Regions from separate parts of the Bacillus tuaregi genome, predicted to be linked through region 1. Evidence: riboswitches for the same ligand, from Rfam matches in the RefSeq annotation. Region 1 holds a riboswitch; each other region holds the start of a gene.
What was found. A riboswitch is a leader RNA that binds a small molecule or an ion and turns the genes downstream of it on or off. The one in region 1 is predicted to bind cobalamin.
Positions count from the first base shown of each region.

Region 1 (4,639 bases):
ATCCCGGAAATCATTGGCATAAAGTAGGTAAGGGCAACAACCTGCTGGAGCGTACTTTCATAACCGCTGATGATGCTCCCTGAGATAAGTCCAATGAACAGGAGTAAAACAAGCCAGGGCAGTCTGCGATAGGCGGCGACAAACGCCTTTGTATCGAAATCAATCGCTTTACCTGAAGCGGAGAGCTTTTCAATGTCTTCATTCGCCTCTCTAATAACAACGTCAATAATATCATCGACTGTAATAATCCCCATTAAGACGTCTTTTTCATTAACGACAGGTATAGCAAGGAAGTCATAGCGTTCAATGACGCGGGCTACTTCCTCCTGGTCCATCAAATCCGATACAGAGATGACCCGTTCGTACATAATGTTGCTGATTCGTTCGTTGGCATCAGCAATCAGCAGGTCCCTGTAGGAAACTACGCCAACCAGCTTCCGGTGGTTATCAACCACATATAAATAGTTGAGGGTTTCGGCAAATTCCGCAAAGGATTTTAGCTTATCCACTGCATCTCTAACGGTATAATAATCGCGAATCCAAACAAAACGGTTAGTCATCATACGACCAGCCGTTTCAGGCGGGTAATTCATGATGTTCTGAACAATTTTTGATTCTTCTATCTTCATTCCGGCTAAAAGTGAGGCCATTTTTTCAGGGGATAAATCATCTAATAGCGAGGCTAAGTCGTCATTATCCATCTCGTCGAGTACTTGGCTTTTTCTCTCAATCGCCAGCTTATTCAGAACTTTAAACTGCTCATCACGATCTAATTCCTGGATTAAATCAGCAAGCAGGTCAATTTTTAAATGTAATAAAAAGCGAGTTCGATGCTTTTCAGGCAGATCGGCATAGATTTGAGCAATATCATATGGCTGTAATTCATCTAAAACAGCATCAAGCTCTTTTTGTTTGTTTTCTTTTAATATTTTAATGATATGAAGGGTTATTTGATCTTCGGTCATGTTATGAATCATATTTTTCACTCTCCTTCCCACCGGAAAGTACACGTTTTTAGCTTGCATGACTATTATAAAGAAAAAACTATATAATTAAAATGAAACTTTCGCAAACATTGAAGAGAAACGGTCTTTTGCTTAAAGAAAATGATACTATATGGTATGAATGACTATAGAAAAGGGCCATTAGGACTTTGCAGGAAATCCTGCCATTTTTTGTTTAAGCAACAATTTTATGATTGTATGTTGATCTGTAGAATCGATAAAGCTAATGAAGTACTTATAATAAGCTTAGTTTTCCAATATCTGCTATGATAGTAATAAGGAAATGAACATGAACGTTTGATTACATATTCGGGGGTTTCATCGGTGAAGAGGAATGGTATTCGGGATGTTATTTATATTCATTTAAATGAAAAAAGTCAATTTGTACTCTCTCATGGGATTGAATTTCGAGAGTTCCTGATTGTTTTACATGAGTCCATCAACCATATGCTCCTTCTTAAGCATCGGTTTGATGATGGAGACTTTAATATGCACACAATGCTTGACTATGTTCCAAAGAAAAGAATCATGAAGCTTGGTGACGATGATGTATATACCTATGGAGATTTTTGCTGGATTGACTTTGAAGAAATGGAGGGACTTGATGAAGTTCCCGGCCAAGTGCTAGCAGAGCTGCTCTATCTCGGTCATGTCAAGGAACCGCTTAAGCCACCCTTCTATAGTTATTTAAGAAATTCCTTTGCTTACCTAGCTCACGATGATGGTTGGTTTAACAAAATCTATTACCGGGATTTAACTCAATTTTATCACCTGCTCAGCCAATTGATTCCAATGAAGCTAGAAACCCTTAAGCCGGAGAAAAACCTATTAGGGCTGAAAAAGAAAAAAACTTATCCTTCTGTTGATGAACACCTTTTGTTATCGTTAAAAAAGTTTATGAGTGAAGGGGTCGTCTTGTCGGTCAAGGACGTTATGCAAAACCGCTACCGTATTGAGCTGCCGTTATGGGTAATCGGAGACTTCTCTAACATGGATGATATGTACGAAGAATATGAAAAAAACAGCAAAAGGCCCTGTGATGCGAAGCTTATTTTTGATAAGAAGACGCGTGAATGGAAGATACGATCGAATTAAGTTTGAATAGATTGTGGCAGTTCGGAAAAAATACTACCAAATTTATATCCATATGCTATAATCAATCTGTTGTAAAATTACATATCACGGAATAGGTGTCTTTTTAAAACAAGACTTAATTGGGAAGTTGGTTGAAATCCAACGCGGTCCCGCCACTGTAAATGGGAGCAACCTGCATATCCACTGTACTTTGTTGTATGGGAAGGAGCAGGAAGCGATGATCATGAGCCAGGAGACCTGCCTGTTTCTCGCACACCAGTAAACCCTACGAGGATAGGGGGTGTTTGGAAAACGGCTAGCTTTTACCTATATAGTCAATCCAACATCTCCTCGAGCGTGGAGATGTTTTTTTGTGTGAAAAAACTATACGGTAAAGGGAGGAAAATAGATTGAAAAAACTTTATGCATTATGGCTTGCTCTACTGTTAAGCCTTTTGGTATTAGCGGGCTGCGGCGGTGCAGATGAGAATGAAGCGGCTCAAGATGAGCAGAATAAAGAGACAGTAGAGACAGAATCCGATGGCGCAGATGAAACAGAAAATGGTGCATTTCCAGTTACAATAAAGGATGCAACAGATAATGGAGTTGAGATTGAATCAAAGCCGGAAAGAATTGTATCGCTTATCCCAAGTAATACGGAAATTTCTTTTGCCTTAGGTCTAGGAGATGACATTGTTGGTGTAAATGATAATGACAATTATCCGGAAGAAGTATTAGAAATAGAAAAAATCGGAGGCATGGACCTTAATATAGAGAAAATTATTTCATTACAGCCTGATCTTGTTCTGGCACATGGCGGATCTTCAATGGGCAGTTCACCTGAAGGTTTACAGCAGCTCCGTGATGCAGGGATTACCGTCCTTGTCGTGAATGATGCAACAAGCTTTGTTTCCGTGTATGAAGCTATTGAGATGATAGGGAAGGCTACAGGAACACAGAAAAAGGCTAACGAAATTGTCACTGATATGCAAACAAGGATTGAAAACATAAAAGAGAAGGCAGCTGCCATTAAAGAGGAAGACAGGAAAAAGGTATATATCGAAATCATGCCGGCTCCAGAAATATATTCTGCAGGAAAGAATACGTTTATGGATGAAATGCTAGAAATGATTAATGCAGAGAACATAGTGACAGAGGAAAGTTGGCCAAAGGTTGATCAAGAGGCAATTATTGCTAGTAATCCTGATGTCATTATTACAACCTATGGATTTTATACACCAGATGCTGCTGAACAATTACTAAGCCGCGAAGGCTGGCAGGATGTTAACGCAGTCAAAAATGAACAAGTTTTTGATGTTAATTCCGATGTAGTAACACGTTCAGGGCCTCGCCTTGTAGAAGGAGTAGAGGAAGTTGCAAAAGCGGTTTATCCAGATGTTTTCAATCAATAAAATAGCTGCCTACATGCTTGCTGTGGTTTTATTAATCACAGCTATGCTTGTTGCTATATCAATAGGTACAGTTTCTGTACCTATTTTCGATATTGTCAAAATCATTGGAGCTGGTCTATTTGGCTTATCAATAGAGCAGGTGGATCCGATGTATTCAAATATTGTCTTAAATATTCGTTTACCGAGAGTGATTTTAGCAGGCTTAGTGGGTGCATCCCTTGCCATTGCGGGAGCAGCTTTTCAAGGGCTGTTACGGAATCCGCTCGCAGACCCTTATACGCTTGGGGTTTCATCAGGAGCATCAGTTGGTGCCGTTGTCACCATCTTTTTCAATTTATCATTACCACTGATTGGAAAGTTTACTTTGCCCTTATTTAGTATTGTTTGTTCTTTTCTAACGATATTCATTGTTCTTTTATTTTCACAAAGAATTGACCGTTCGATGAAAGTTGAAACCATCATTCTAACAGGTGTGATATTTAGTTCCTTTTTAAGTGCGTTTATTTCCCTCATGATTGCTTTAACTGGTGAAGAGCTGCGGCAAATCATTGGCTGGCTGCTCGGTAGTGTATCGATGAGAGGCTGGGACTATATTAAGATTATCCTTCCGTTTTTTATCATTGGTTCTGTGCTTGTGCTAGTCAATGCTAGTGAATTGAATGCGTTGTCATTTGGGGAGGAACGCGCTCAGCATTTGGGTGTTAATGTGCAAAAACGGAAGCTGCTCATCTTAATAGCCGGCTCGATTTTAACAGGGGCAGCTGTTGCGGTGTCAGGGACGATTGGTTTTGTCGGCTTAGTTATTCCGCATTTAACAAGGCTATTGTGGGGGCCTGACCATCGACATTTGTTACCGTTGTCCATCTTGACCGGAAGCAGCTTCTTAATTCTGGCTGACCTTGTGGCAAGAACGATTATTTCACCAACGGAACTTCCCATTGGCGTGATTACCTCCTTAATCGGAGCTCCGGTGTTTGCGATTATTCTGATTGGCAGTAAGAGGAAGGAAAGGAGACGGTAAGCATGCTTGAGGTTGAACAATTATATGGCGGCTACAACAGTGATTCAGTAATTAAAGATGTGTCATTTCAAGTTAAAAAAGGTGAGTTGTTTGGAATTCTTGGCCCGAATGGAAGCGGAAAAACCACG
Region 1 covers NZ_LT629731.1:4,045,208-4,049,846, reverse strand. Annotated here, with positions in the region: gene mgtE (magnesium transporter) at 1-977, opposite strand, end outside; gene BQ5321_RS21845 (hypothetical protein) at 1,329-2,099, shown strand; cobalamin riboswitch at 2,176-2,358, shown strand; gene BQ5321_RS21840 (ABC transporter substrate-binding protein) at 2,489-3,490, shown strand; gene BQ5321_RS21835 (FecCD family ABC transporter permease) at 3,474-4,511, shown strand; gene BQ5321_RS21830 (adenosylcobinamide amidohydrolase) at 4,514-4,639, shown strand, end outside.

Region 2 (4,639 bases), 1.9 Mb from region 1:
TCGCCATCATGGGACCCTCGGGCTCAGGAAAATCAACCCTCATGAATATCATTGGCTTCTTGGATTATCCCTCATCAGGTACATATGAATTGAATAATGAAATCATTGGGACCGAAAAGGAAAAGAAGCTGACAAAGCTAAGAAATGAACATATTGGATTTGTCTTCCAGCAATTCTTTTTACTGCCAAGACTATCGGTGCTGAAAAATGTCGAGTCTCCACTTATCTATGCAGGCGTACCAAAGCGTGAAAGAATCGAAAGGGCGAAGGAAATGCTTTCAAAGGTTGGACTAGGGGATAGGATGAGCCATTTGCCCAATGAATTATCCGGCGGCCAAAAGCAGCGGGTTGCGATTGCCCGGGCGCTTGTGAACCATCCCTCCATTATTTTAGCGGACGAACCAACGGGTGCACTGGATTCCAAGACAAGCGAGCAGATTATGGATGTATTCGTTCGGCTCCATCAAGAGGGAAAAACAGTCATTATCGTTACACATGAGGAGGAAATCGCAGCGTATACAAATAGGGTGATTACGTTAAGGGATGGCGTGATTACGGATGACCAGAGGAGAACAACATGAGTTTAGTCGAAAGCTTCAAATTAGCCCTATACTCGATTTGGAAGCATAAGATTCGTTCGGTGTTAACAATGCTGGGCGTCATTATTGGTGTTGCCGCTGTCATTATCATTGTAGCCATCGGTCAAGGCGCTAAAACGAAAATGACGGAAGAGCTGTTTAGTACAGAAAAAAATGCGGTGGATCTTTATTATGAGCCGATGCCAGTAGAGGGTGATGATGAAGCAGACATGTATTGGGTGGAGCCGGAATTAACCTCAGAGGATGTGGTCATCCTTTCTCAGGTTCCCGGTGTTAAGTCGGTGATTGCGACAAACCAAGGCTGGGGCCCGATGGTCTACGATGACCAGCAGGGGGAAATGGAAATAACCGGCGTGGGTCCCGAATTTTTTACGGCAAGGGATATTCAATTGGTTGAAGGAAGACCCATTAACCTAAAGGACAATGACGGAATGAACCGAGTCGTCATGATTGATACTGTAGCGCGAGAAAAGTTTTTCCAAAAGAAAAAAGAGGTAATCGGTGAGATTGTGGATGTCAATGGGAGTCCATATAAAGTGGCTGGGGTGTATGAATCTCCAATACCAGAGCAGTATCGTTACAGTGAAAATGGTGAAATGCTTATGCCGCGAACGGTGATTTCGATGATGTTTGGGAATCGCGAGATTGAGAGAATAGCGATTGTCGCAAGTGACCCCGAGAAAATCTCTGAAACAGGCAGGCAAGCGGCAGATACCTTAACTCGAGAAAAAAAGCTTGAAGACGGGAGGTATACGATTAATGACTACTCAGAATATGAGCAAGAAGTCGATACCGTCATTACGTTAATGACCCTGTTTATTGGCAGTATTGCAGGCATTTCTCTCTTAGTTGGGGGCATTGGGGTTATGAATATTATGCTTGTTTCGGTTACAGAAAGAACGCGGGAAATCGGGATTAGGAAAGCCATCGGTGCAACAAGAGGAAGAATCCTCCTTCAGTTTCTCATTGAATCGATGACCTTAACCTCCATTGGAGGAATACTTGGAATTGGCTTAGCCATTATGGGTTCGATGCTTGTGACGAAGTTTTCACCAATAGCGGCTACCGTAAGCCCGCTTGTCATCCTGATTGGTGTCGGTTTTTCTGCCTTCATCGGCATCATCTTTGGCATCCTTCCAGCTAACAAAGCCGCCAAGCTAAGCCCAATTGAAGCCTTAAGATATGAGTGATAAAAGGTGCCAGGCTCCTTCCAGATTGTGGATGGTGCCTGGCACTTTTTTTAGTTGCCTGTTCGATAGGATAAGTAGTCTAAAAACTTCTTCGATGCAAGGGACAGCGATCTATGTTCCCTCATCGCAACACCGATATTTCTATAGGCAGGAACTTCAAGCTCCTTCGCAATAATTTTGTGTGGAATCCGCTGTAATATCAATTCTGGCTTTTCGCAAGCAGCAAGAGAATGGTATTCCGGAAGCACCACCAGTAAACGGTCTTGCTCTAGAAAGATCGTTTCAAACTCTGCTTTTGTCGGCAGCCGTAAAAAGCCAAAGTCGACACGTCCATTTAGAATCCAGCTCTCAATTTCTGTATAAGCCCCAAGCAGCAATTCAAAATCGATCATGGGGTAATCCTTCTGGAAAATTTTTATCATGTTAGGGAGCCAGTGTGAGGCAACGCTAGAAAAGGTCCCAATCCGAATCATCCCAGATTCCATTTGTGAATATGATATCCCATGTCTAAAGACGGTCTGCGACCTGCATGGGCTTTCCCGTTCGGAAAATCTGTAAAAGATAATGAAATCTAAAGTTCAGTTTATCTTAACCATGATGATATTCGGTACAAATGGGTGGTGCCTGGCATTTTTTCCTATTCTATGAAAATAAAGAGTTGATTATTGAAACGATTGTGCTAGAATACTAGATGAGAAAATTGCTTGACTAATTGAATCTTACATAGCTAGTAGGTGCCTTATCTTTGATAAGGTTAAAAGGGAAGCCGGTGCGAATCCGGCGCGGTCCCGCCACTGTTATTCGGGGATGACCTCGCAGTACCACTGTTCCAAATCTGGAATGGGAAGGAGAGGAAGTCACTTAACCCGTAAGCCAGGAAACCTGCCTATTTAGCTTGCCAACGAAATCCTTCGTGGAAAAGGATCGGCAGAATCAGTGTTTTTTATATATTCTGATTTCGCGCGCCCTGTTTCCAAATGGAAGCAGGGTTTTTCGTTGTAAGGAAAGACTTCAGCACATCAAGCTCCTCTCGAACAATTAACGAAGGGAAGAGATTGAGGAATGAAAAAAGTATTGGTATGTATTTTGACCGTATGGATAATGGTCATAATGAGCGCTTGTGGGACAACGCAAGAGACTTCGGATGGTGAGAATAACCGCACCTTTGAAACAGAAACAGAGAAAACAAACGAGAAAGCCACCGTTTACCCGCTTACGGTGAAGGATGCAACAGGAGTTGAAATCACTTTTGACCAAGCGCCGGAAAGGATTGTTTCCACCTCTCCATCCGAGACAGAGATTCTTTTTGCCTTAGGCCTTGGTGATAAAATTTATGGTGTATCTGATTTTGATGATTACCCAGAAGCAGCGAAAGACAAACCAAAAGTAGGCGGTGTGACAAAGCCAAATGAAGAAGCGATTATGGCGGTGAATCCGGATTTAGTAGTCGGTGGCATTTCCATGAAGGATGATATTGCAGAAAAATTCCGTGGGTTAGGTCTAAAATTGTATAAAACAGAGCCGAAAAAGATGGATGATATTCTAAATAATATTATTCAAATCGGGATTATTACTGATACACAGGAAAAGGCGGAGGAGCTTGTCGCCCAAATGAAAGAGGATATTCGTACCGTAACGGAAGCGGCTGCTGCCATAGAGGAAGAGGATAAGAAAAAAGTCTACATCGAATTTTCTCCAGGCTGGACGGTTGGTAAGGGTGAATTCATGGATGAACTGATTACATTGGCAGGAGGCGTAAATATTGCCGCTGATACAGAGGGCTGGAACGCCATTAATGCAGAGAAGATTATCCAGGATAACCCCGATGTCATCATCTATACTGCCAATGTGGTGGATGATAAATCTGGGAAACCTTTAGAAGAGCTTATTCAATCTCGAAATGGCTGGGATAAAATTACCGCGGTTCAAGAAGGCCATGTGACAGGGATAGAAGGAATGATTATGTCCAGACCTGGTCCTCGCATCACAGTGGCACTAAAACAAATCGCTGAAGCCATTTATCCAGGTTCAATTGAAAAATGAAAAAGAGATTAGCACTATGGGGGGGAGCGTGTTTCGTTCTCCTTCTCCTATCCGTTGTTATTAGTTTATCGCTTGGTTCTGCTCAGTTACCACTTTCGCAGGTTTGGGGAATTCTTTTACACCAGGTTCCTTTTGTTAAAAGCTTCATGGATCCCAATTGGCCTGAATCAGCACAGCAGATTATCTTAAAGGTTCGTTTGCCGCGAGTTTTCCTTGCGATTCTTGTTGGAGCCTGCTTATCACTGGCTGGGGCCGGCTTTCAGGGAGTGCTGCGCAATCCATTAGCCGATCCGTATACATTAGGGGTTGCCTCTGGATCAGCGGTAGGGGCGGCTTTCTTAATCTTATTCGGGTATCATACGATCCTTATTGGTCAGTGGACCATTCCGCTCGTTGCCTTTGTGACAGGGCTGATTAGTTTGCTTGTTGTTCTACGTCTAGCCAATGTACATGGAAAATTCAAACTAGAAACGATCATTTTATCGGGGGTTGTGGTTTCTGCCTTTCTTGGATCACTTGTTTCTTTCATGGTGTCGATGTCCGATCAGGTAGTCAATGAAATCATCTTTTGGCTGATGGGAAGCTTAGCCTTAAGAGGCTGGTCGTTTACCTTTGTCCTTCTGCCTTACTTAGCCATCGGAATCGTTGTGCTGCTGGCCTATGGATGTACATTAAATTTATTTTCATTAGGAGAGCGGCAGGCAGCCCATTTGGGTGTCAACATTAAACGCACAAGGCTAATCGTCTTGGTCGTTTCCACCCTTATCACCTCCGCTGCAGTGTCGATTGTTGGGACCATTGGCTTTG
Region 2 covers NZ_LT629731.1:2,110,717-2,115,355, forward strand. Annotated here, with positions in the region: gene BQ5321_RS12395 (ABC transporter ATP-binding protein) at 1-581, shown strand, start outside; gene BQ5321_RS12400 (ABC transporter permease) at 578-1,789, shown strand; partial or broken gene BQ5321_RS12405 (LysR family transcriptional regulator substrate-binding protein) at 1,840-2,274, opposite strand; cobalamin riboswitch at 2,506-2,693, shown strand; gene BQ5321_RS12410 (ABC transporter substrate-binding protein) at 2,852-3,832, shown strand; gene BQ5321_RS12415 (FecCD family ABC transporter permease) at 3,829-4,639, shown strand, end outside.
Region 2: linked by a shared signal. The riboswitch ahead of BQ5321_RS12410 (ABC transporter substrate-binding protein) and the one ahead of BQ5321_RS21840 (ABC transporter substrate-binding protein) in region 1 are both predicted to bind cobalamin.

Region 3 (4,639 bases), 2.8 Mb from region 1:
CAGCAAGAGGAATTAAGAGCAACAAATGAAGAGCTCGAGGAACAAACGCAGGCATTGCGTCAGTCAGAGGAAAAGCTTCAGCTGCAGCAGGAGGAGCTTGAACAAACGAATACTGATTTAGAAGAAAAGGCGAAAAGCCTGGAAGAACAGAACACAAGGTTTGAACGAACGAATCGGGAAGTCGAAAAGGCAAGGGCAGAGCTGGAAATGAAAGCCCAGGAACTGGCCTTGAGCTCGAAATATAAAACAGAGTTTCTAGCAAATATGTCACATGAGCTTCGTACACCATTAAATAGTTTATTAATTCTATCAAAGCTACTAGCGGACAACTCTGAAGGAAATCTTACAGCGAAACAGGTCGAATTTTCTAAAACAATCTATTCCTCTGGTAATGATTTATTAATCCTGATTAATGATATTTTGGACTTGGCTAAAATTGAATCAGGAAAAACCCAGCTTCAATTGAGTGATGTAAAGCTGACAGATATTGTGAGTTTTGTAGAATCTAGTTTTAGACCGATTGCTAATGATAAGAATTTAAATTTTTCTATTTTCATTCAGGAAGGACTGCCGGACTCCATCTATAGCGACGGAGTCCGAATTCAACAGGTTCTTAAAAACCTGCTGTCAAATGCTTTTAAGTTTACTATGGAAGGCGAAATAAAGCTCGACATTATGGCAGATAGAAGCACGGGTAAACAAAATAAGCTGATTTTCTCTGTTAGTGATACAGGAATTGGGATTTCAAAGGATAAGCAGGACTTAATATTTGAAGCCTTTCAGCAGGCGGATGGTACAACGAGCCGTAAATATGGCGGAACAGGCTTAGGTTTGTCGATTAGCAGAGAGCTCGCAGCACTCTTAGGCGGGAAGATTGCAGTAGAAAGTGAAGAGGGGAAAGGCAGTAGCTTTATGCTCTATATGGGTGACTACGATGGGAATGAAGCTGAGGCTCAAGCACAAATAGTTAGGCAGGAAGTGGCGGCAGCTGTAATCGAAGAGAATGATTCCGTGGATACGGGAGTAGGTAGTGGAACGGTAGATACAGTGGTCGATCTGATAGAAAGAGAAGATAACCAAATAAAAAGACTTTTGATTGTTGATGATGATATGAATCAACGCAGCAGCTTAATGGAGCTGATTGGAGAAATGAATTTTATCATCAAGGCTGTTTCTTCAGGCAGTGAGGCAATGGAAGAACTAAAGGTGAATGGCTTTGATTGTGTGATTCTTGATTTAGGGTTAGGTGATACAAGCGGGTTTGAGTTATTGGAAAAAATAAAGGAGAATGACCAATCGAATAAAGTAAAAGTCATCATTTATACTGGACGTGATGTCACCTCAAAGGAAGAAATACAATTAAGTAAATACGCCTACAGTATTATTATTAAAAACGAGCTATCACCACAGCGCTTAAAGGAAGAGCTGGCATTGTTTCTACAGGAAAGCGACCAACATAATATCAGTCAGGAAGTAGCTGTAAGTAAAGCTATTAGTATTCCTTCCGGTCTACAAGGGAAAAAAATTCTCCTTGTCGATGATGATGTTCGAAATGTATTTGCACTCTCTAGTATTCTTGAATTGAACGGGATGCATGTCAGCTTTGCTGAAAATGGTATCGAGGGTCTAGAAATGATAGAGAGAATCCCGGAAATTGATTTAGTATTAATGGATATTATGATGCCTGAGATGGATGGTTATGAGGCGATTGGTAGAATCCGACAGATACAGCGATTTCAGGAGCTGCCGATTATTGCGCTGACAGCGAAGGCAATGAAAAATGACCGGGAGAAGTGCTTGGAAGCCGGGGCCTCGGATTATATTGTAAAGCCAATTGACCCTGAGAAGCTTATTTCCTTGATAAAGGTCTGGCTATATTAAAGAAGAAGGGATACTGTATGTGAATGATCAATTCAATGGATACTAGTATATTATCAATTGATGAGGGTTCCGAAGGTGAATTAGAAAAAATCGAAATTGAATTGTTATTAAAGGGTGTCTATGATTGGTGCGGATATGATTTCCGTGATTATGCCTATCCTTCGATTCGAAGGAGAGTCTGGCATCGGGTTCATGCTGAAAAATTGACCAGTATCACAGGGCTGCTTGAAAAGATCCTTCATGATGCTGCCTGTTTACAACGATTTATTGCTGATTTTTCCATCAATGTCACAGAGATGTTTCGAGACCCTCTCTTTTTTAGAGCATTTAGAGAAAAGGTTGTACCATTATTACGCACGTATCCATCGATTAGAATTTGGCATGCAGGCTGTTCGACAGGGGAAGAAGTGTATTCAATGGCCATGTTGCTGCATGAGGAAGGTCTCTATGAAAATGCCAAGCTTTATGCAACTGATATCAATCCGAACGTACTGAAAACTGCTAAGAGTGGATTATTTCCAATCGAAAATATGAAGAAATATACGAATAATTATATCCAGGCTGGAGGCAAGCAAGCCTTCTCAGATTATTACTGTGTAACAACGAATGGGGTAAAATTTGATCCGTTTTTAACCAAAAATGTCGTATTCGCTCAGCATAATCTTGTCTCAGACCGGTCCTTTAATACCTTTCATGTGATTCTGTGCAGGAATGTCCTAATTTATTTTAATAAAGGCTTGCAAAAAAAAGTGCATAAGCTTTTTTACGAAAGCCTAGGCATGTTTGGTATTCTTGGTCTTGGTGATAAGGAATCACTCTACTATTTGGAAATAAGTGATTCATATGAAGAGCTAAGTGTAAGTCAGAAGCTGTATAAAAAAATTAAATAGACCAGTTCATCTGCATCTTGACGATAGCAGAAATCCTTGTTATGTTATTGGATGAAAAAGTGCATAAAAGCATTGGGTGCCCTTTTAGGGAGAATAGGGAATGGAGTGAGAGTCTCCAGCGGTCCCGCCACTGTAATGGGGAGTTTCATTGGAAATGCCACTGGAGTATACCTCTGGGAAGGGCTGATGAAGTGATGATCCTAAGCCAGGAGACCTGCCTGTTTGCTTTGATGGATATAGATGATGGAAAAGTCTGTAGTTTATTTGGTATTCAAATAAGCTGCAGGCTTTTTTATTTAAGGAGGATGAAGAGAATGTCATTATTACAGAAAACACTTGAGAAGATTGAGTGCTTGGACCATGGAATCACAACCTTAGCGAGGGAAAGAGTAGATAATCTGATTAAGCCGGCGAAGAGCTTAGGGAAGCTGGAGGATTTGGCCGTGCAGCTAGCGGGTATTACAAAAAATTTGGAACCCTCATTTGACGAGAAGGCAATTATTGTTATGGCGGGTGACCATGGGGTTTATGAGGAAGGCGTAACGAATAATCCGCAGGAGGTTACCGTTGCACAGACTCTAAATTTTGCCAAGGGACTTACAGGTGTTTGTGTCATTGGACAGGTATCAGGTGCGCGCATTGTCCCGGTTGATATAGGTATAAAAAGTGAGCTGCCGCCTGATGTGGGGATTATTCTGAGAAAGGTAAAAAACGGGACAGAGAATATGGCAAAAGGCCCTGCCATGACAAGGGAAGAGGCAGTAAAAGCGATTGAAGTAGGCATTGAAATCGCCAATGACGAAATGGCTAAAGGTGCTCAAATCCTTGGAACAGGTGAAATGGGGATTGCTAACACGACACCAAGTACGGCGATATTGTCTGTATTACTAAATTGTGATCCAATAGGGATCACTGGGAGAGGGGCAGGATTAGGCAAGGGGGGGATTGAGCACAAAGCGGAGGTAATTAGGAGAGCTATACTTATTAACGAGCCAAACCCCCATGATGCTATTGATGTATTAGCAAAGGTGGGTGGTTTGGAAATTGGCGGTATGGCAGGTGTGATGCTAGGAGCGGCCGCTAACCGTGTTCCTGTTGTAGTCGATGGCTATATTTCCACAATCGCAGCTATCATTGCTACAGGGATTGAACCACGGGTAAAGGACTATTTAATTGCTTCACATGCTTCACAGGAGCCAGGAGCTAAAAGGGCCAGTGAACTATTAGGAGTGAAACCAATGCTAGCAATGGATATGTGCTTAGGTGAAGGGTCCGGAGCTGCATTAGCCTTTCCGATTATAGAAGCTGCCTGTCAGATGCTGAAAAGGATGCCGACCTTTGCAGAAATTGGTATGGATATCTGATGGGTACGTTTAGAATTCTCCATAAATTTGGAGAATTCTAGTGCTTTCGCCCTTGTGAAAACGTTAACATTTTGTGTGATTGAACAAAAAACTCTATCTATCTTTTCTTTTTAAAACAATGAAAAAAACTATCAATTAGATTATGATTACCTTGTAAGCAAAATAACAATACATCAACGACTCAAGGAGGCATTACAATGATTATTGGAGTACCTAAGGAAATTAAGAATAACGAAAACCGTGTAGCATTAACACCTGCTGGGGTTGTATCTTATATAAATGCCGGACATAAGGTTATAATCGAAACTAACGCTGGAATTGGAAGCCTTTTCACCGATGAAGATTACAAAAATGCAGGGGCAGAAATCATTGATAATGCTGCAGACGTTTGGGCACAATCAGAAATGATTATGAAAGTTAAGGAGCCTCTTGAAAGCGAATACAAATACTTCCGTCAAGGCTTAATCCTATTCACATATTTACATCTTGCAGCAGAGGCTCCAT
Region 3 covers NZ_LT629731.1:1,293,039-1,297,677, forward strand. Annotated here, with positions in the region: gene BQ5321_RS08450 (response regulator) at 1-1,881, shown strand, start outside; gene BQ5321_RS08455 (CheR family methyltransferase) at 1,905-2,771, shown strand; cobalamin riboswitch at 2,829-3,007, shown strand; gene cobT (nicotinate-nucleotide--dimethylbenzimidazole phosphoribosyltransferase) at 3,086-4,135, shown strand; gene ald (alanine dehydrogenase) at 4,333-4,639, shown strand, end outside.
Region 3: linked by a shared signal. The riboswitch ahead of cobT (nicotinate-nucleotide--dimethylbenzimidazole phosphoribosyltransferase) and the one ahead of BQ5321_RS21840 (ABC transporter substrate-binding protein) in region 1 are both predicted to bind cobalamin.

Region 4 (4,639 bases), 1.6 Mb from region 1:
GGCTATAATTTTATCGGAACGGTCCTTAGGGCTTTAGGTGACAGTCAAACACCATTAAAGTTTGTGTTTGTTGCGGTTGTATTGAATGGTGTTTTGGACCCATTGTTCATCGAAGTGTTTCAATGGGGAATCCAAGGTGCTGCGTATGCGACCGTATTGGCGCAGGGGTTTTCATTCCTACTAGCATTGATTTACACCTTTCACCGGAGACTGGTGCCATTTTCCATTCCTACGCTACCGAGCAGGGAGGAGGTATGGCTGATCCTAAAATTAGGCATCCCGGCCGGACTGCAAATGATGGTCATCTATGCTGGTATCACAGCCATTCTTACAGTCGTCAATTCGTTTGATGGAGCAGTTGTGGCAGGCTTCGGCGCTTCACAAAGAATTGACAGTTTAATTACCATTCCAGCCATGGCATTAGGAACGGCTGTAAACAGCATGGCAGGACAGAACATTGGGGCCAATCGATGGGACCGTGTCCGCCAAATTGCCCTATATGGCGCGGTGTATAATGTGATCATTATGCTAGTGATTGCTTCCGTAGTTTACTTATTTGCAGAAGCCCTTACAGCTTTATTTGTAAAAGAAACCGATACAGTAAGGTTCGGTACGGATTATTTAAAAATCATTGCTTTCTTCTATCCCTTTATCGGGCTCAATTTCATTCTCAATGGAATTGTTAGGGCGGCAGGAGCCATGTACCAGGTGTTAATCCTGAACATCCTGTCCTTTTGGCTGCTTCGTTATCCTCTAACCTTTTTTTGCTCACATTTAATAGGTCAGAATGGGATTGCTCTTGGCATGGGAATTAGTTTCATTTTTAGCAGCATTTTTGCATTTTCTTATTTTAAGTGGGGAGGATGGAGGAAAAAGCCATTGTTTGCAGCATGATTCTAGTCAAAAAAATGAAATTTCAACAGTTCCTGAAAACGACCACCTCAAAAATTATTCAACAAAAATGAATTGACAGAATATATATAATTGTTTTAACTATTTTTATATGCTACAATAATGTTGGTAGAATTACAATTTTATATTCGTTTTATAAAGGTACTACGTAATGTAGTTTAATAGGGAAGATCGGTGTAATTCCGACGCTGTCCCCGCAACTGTAATGCTGACGATGATTCATGACCACTGTGCTCTTGCTCGGGAAGGGAATCGTAGAATGAAGCGAAGCCAGGAGACCTGCCTGCATAAAACCAATCAAACATTTTCTCGGGGACTAGGAAGTGGAGACGTTCGTTTTTTTCCATTTCCCAACGTTTCCATCTAAGGCTGCCTACTACCTATGAGGCAGCCTTTTTATATGAAGAAGGGAGGGGATATTTATGGTTAAAATGGGGTTCTTTTTCAGCGATGGTTTATTTATCATTACAGCTCCAACAGTCGAAACATGTGTGGAGATTGCTAGAGAAAAAGGCGAATTTACAGGCTGGTATAAATTATAAGGCAACATCATCGTTACACTTTTTAATCATTTTTCATGAATCCCTGTGGTGTCACTCTGCAGGGATTATTCTTGCTTGTTTAAGGAATGCCAGTTTACGCAAGCACTTTTGTTATCAATCCTATAAATCAATTTGTATTTTTTGTAAAAACCATCTCTCCGATTGTATAAATTTTACAAAAACAAACAAGATATAAGGGTAACGAATATCGAGGGGGTTTTATTATTTGGCAGAGAACAAAGATAGGAATGAACAGGAAGTAAAGCGTGAGACGTTGACCACACGTCAGGGGCATCCAGTATCTGATAATCAAAATATTCGGACCATCGGTGACCGAGGTCCAGCAACACTAGAGAATTACCATTTCATTGAAAAAATATCCCATTTTGACCGTGAAGAAATTCCGGAGCGTGTTGTACATGCACGAGGAACAGGAGCCTTCGGATATTTTGAAACCTATGGAAAAGTGGGCAATGAACCGGTAGAAAAATATACTCGGGCAAAGGTATTTTCAGGGGCTGGGAAACGGACTCCTCTAATGGTGCGATTCTCTACTGTTGCTGGAGCAAAGGACTCACCAGAAACGGCACGAGATCCGCGCGGCTTTGCGGTGAAAATGTATACGGAAGATGGAAACTGGGATTTGGTTGGGAACAACCTGAAGATTTTCTTTATCCGCGATGCGATGAAGTTTCCAGATATGATTCACGCTTTTAAAGCCGACCCGGCTTCGAATGTTTCCCATCCACAGAGGATGTTTGATTTTGTATCCCGAACACCTGAAGCAACACATATGATTACTTTTCTTTTTTCACCATGGGGAATTCCCGCCACCTACCGCCATATGCAGGGCTCAGGAGTCAATACCTATAAATGGGTGAATGCCAAGGGCGAGGCAGTGCTGGTGAAATACCACTGGGAGCCGAAACAAGGCATTCGTAATTTAACCCAGGAAGAGGCGGACAGGATTCAAGCAAAGAACGTTGGTCATGCGACACAGGATTTATATGAAGCGATTGAGTGCGGGGATTATCCGGAATGGGAGCTTTTTGTTCAGATTATGGAGGATGATTATCATCCGGAGCTCGATTTTGATCCGCTTGATGACACAAAGCTTTGGCCAGAGGAAAAATTCCCTTGGCTGCCAGTAGGACGAATGGTGCTCGACCGCAATCCAGCTGATTTCCACGCAGAAATTGAGCAGGCTGCCTTCGGGACAGGTGTGCTTGTTGATGGTATGGATTTTTCAGATGATAAAATGCTTCAGGGTCGAACCTTTTCATACTCCGATACACAGCGCTATCGCATCGGTGCAAACTATTTACAGCTTCCTGTCAATGCACCGAAAACGGAAGTCCGCACAAATCAGCGACGCGGCCAAATGGATATTCGTGACCCGAAAGAGTCTGGGGAAGATCCACATATTAATTATGAACCATCCATGCTTGGCGGCCTTCAGGAGGCGAACACAGAAGGGCGGGCGCCGCATCAACCAATGTATAATGCGGCGGCAATGAGCGCACCGATTGATCGCCCGAACAACTACGGACAGGCTGGTCACACTTATCGCAGCTTCGAGGACTGGGAGCGCAATGAATTGATTAAGAATCTTTCCGATGCCCTAGCAATCTGTGATAAACGAATTCAAGATGCCATGATTGAACACTTTACACAAGCAGATGAAGATTATGGTCGTCGTGTCAAAGAAGGTATTGAAAAGAAAATGAAAGAGCTACAAGGGATGGAGCAGGAAAACAAGGTACCAGGTCGCGAATCAGGTCAATCGAAATACGGCCAAGGTTCCATTGCAGCGAACGAAGCCACAAAGGATGCAGTTAAGAAAAGCCATGAAGCTGATCCCTATTAACGAAAAACTCGTCATAATTTTTGACGAGTTTTTTCTATGTTTTTATTAAGGAAAGGTTTTGTGCATTTGAACTCGAATATCATATGATAATCGTATCAAAATACAACGGAAAGGAAGCTTTGGATGAAACAGCTATGGTATGGCGGTAAGATTTATACAATGGAAAGGGAGTATGAAGTCGTTGAAGCGGTGCTTCTAGAAAAGGATAAAATTATTGCTGTCGGGACGTTTGACGAGCTTCACTTACAAGCAGATGAACTGATTAACCTAGAAGGTGCAGCCATGTATCCAGGCTTCGTGGACAGTCACCTTCACATGATTTTTCAAGGGGAAAAGCTGCTTCGCCTTGACTTGAGAAAGGCCAAATCGGCTGAAGAACTGCTTAAGCTCGTTAAAGCAGCGGCAGAAACAGCTCCTACAAATGCTTGGCTTTTTGGTGAAGGATGGAATGAAAATCTTTTCTCTGATCAAAGAATTCCAACGGTAGAAGAGCTTGATGCGATAAGAGAAGAGCCGATACTTTTAACAAGAGTTTGCCACCACGTGATCTTAGGGAATACAGCCGCGCTAAATGCTGGCGGGATTTATGAAGATAGCCATGCACCGGCAGGCGGAAAAATCGGAAGAGATAGAGAAGGGAATTTAAACGGTCTTTTATATGACCAAGCGATGACAGCCGTAACTGAGGCAGTTCCAAAGAAAGGGGAAGCCTATATTGATTCATTAACAGAGGCCTTACATATTGCGATTGATGATATGCTTGCGAAAGGATTAACAGGCGGACATACAGAGGACATGAACTACTTTGGGGAATATACAATTCCATTAACGGCCTTTTATCGTGTAGTGGGTGAAAAACAACATTTTAGAGTGTCATTGCTGCGCCATCATGCTGTTTTCGAGGAAATGCAGGAAGCGAATCCTGCCTATGTCGATGGCTTTATTGAACCTGGTGCAATGAAAATCTTTGTTGATGGTGCTTTAGGTGGTTCGACTGCTGCTCTATCAAGGCCATATGATGATCAACCAAACAACAGCGGTCTGCTTATTCATACAGAGGAAGAAGTGGAGAACCTAGTGAAAATAGCACGGAAGCATCATGAAGCTGTAGCGGTTCATATCATTGGTGATGCAGGAGCAGAACAAATCCTAAATGTGATTGAAAAAAATCCGCCAACTAAGGGCAAAAGAGATCGTCTGATTCATTGCTGTGTGTTAAGGCAGGATTTAGTAGAACGTATAGAAAAACTACCGGTTGTATTAGATATTCAACCAGCCTTTGTTCCGTCGGATTTCCCATGGGTCATCCAACGTCTTG
Region 4 covers NZ_LT629731.1:2,395,799-2,400,437, reverse strand. Annotated here, with positions in the region: gene BQ5321_RS13760 (MATE family efflux transporter) at 1-894, shown strand, start outside; cobalamin riboswitch at 1,035-1,213, shown strand; gene BQ5321_RS13755 (catalase) at 1,681-3,321, shown strand; gene BQ5321_RS13750 (amidohydrolase) at 3,445-4,639, shown strand, end outside.
Region 4: linked by a shared signal. The riboswitch ahead of BQ5321_RS13755 (catalase) and the one ahead of BQ5321_RS21840 (ABC transporter substrate-binding protein) in region 1 are both predicted to bind cobalamin.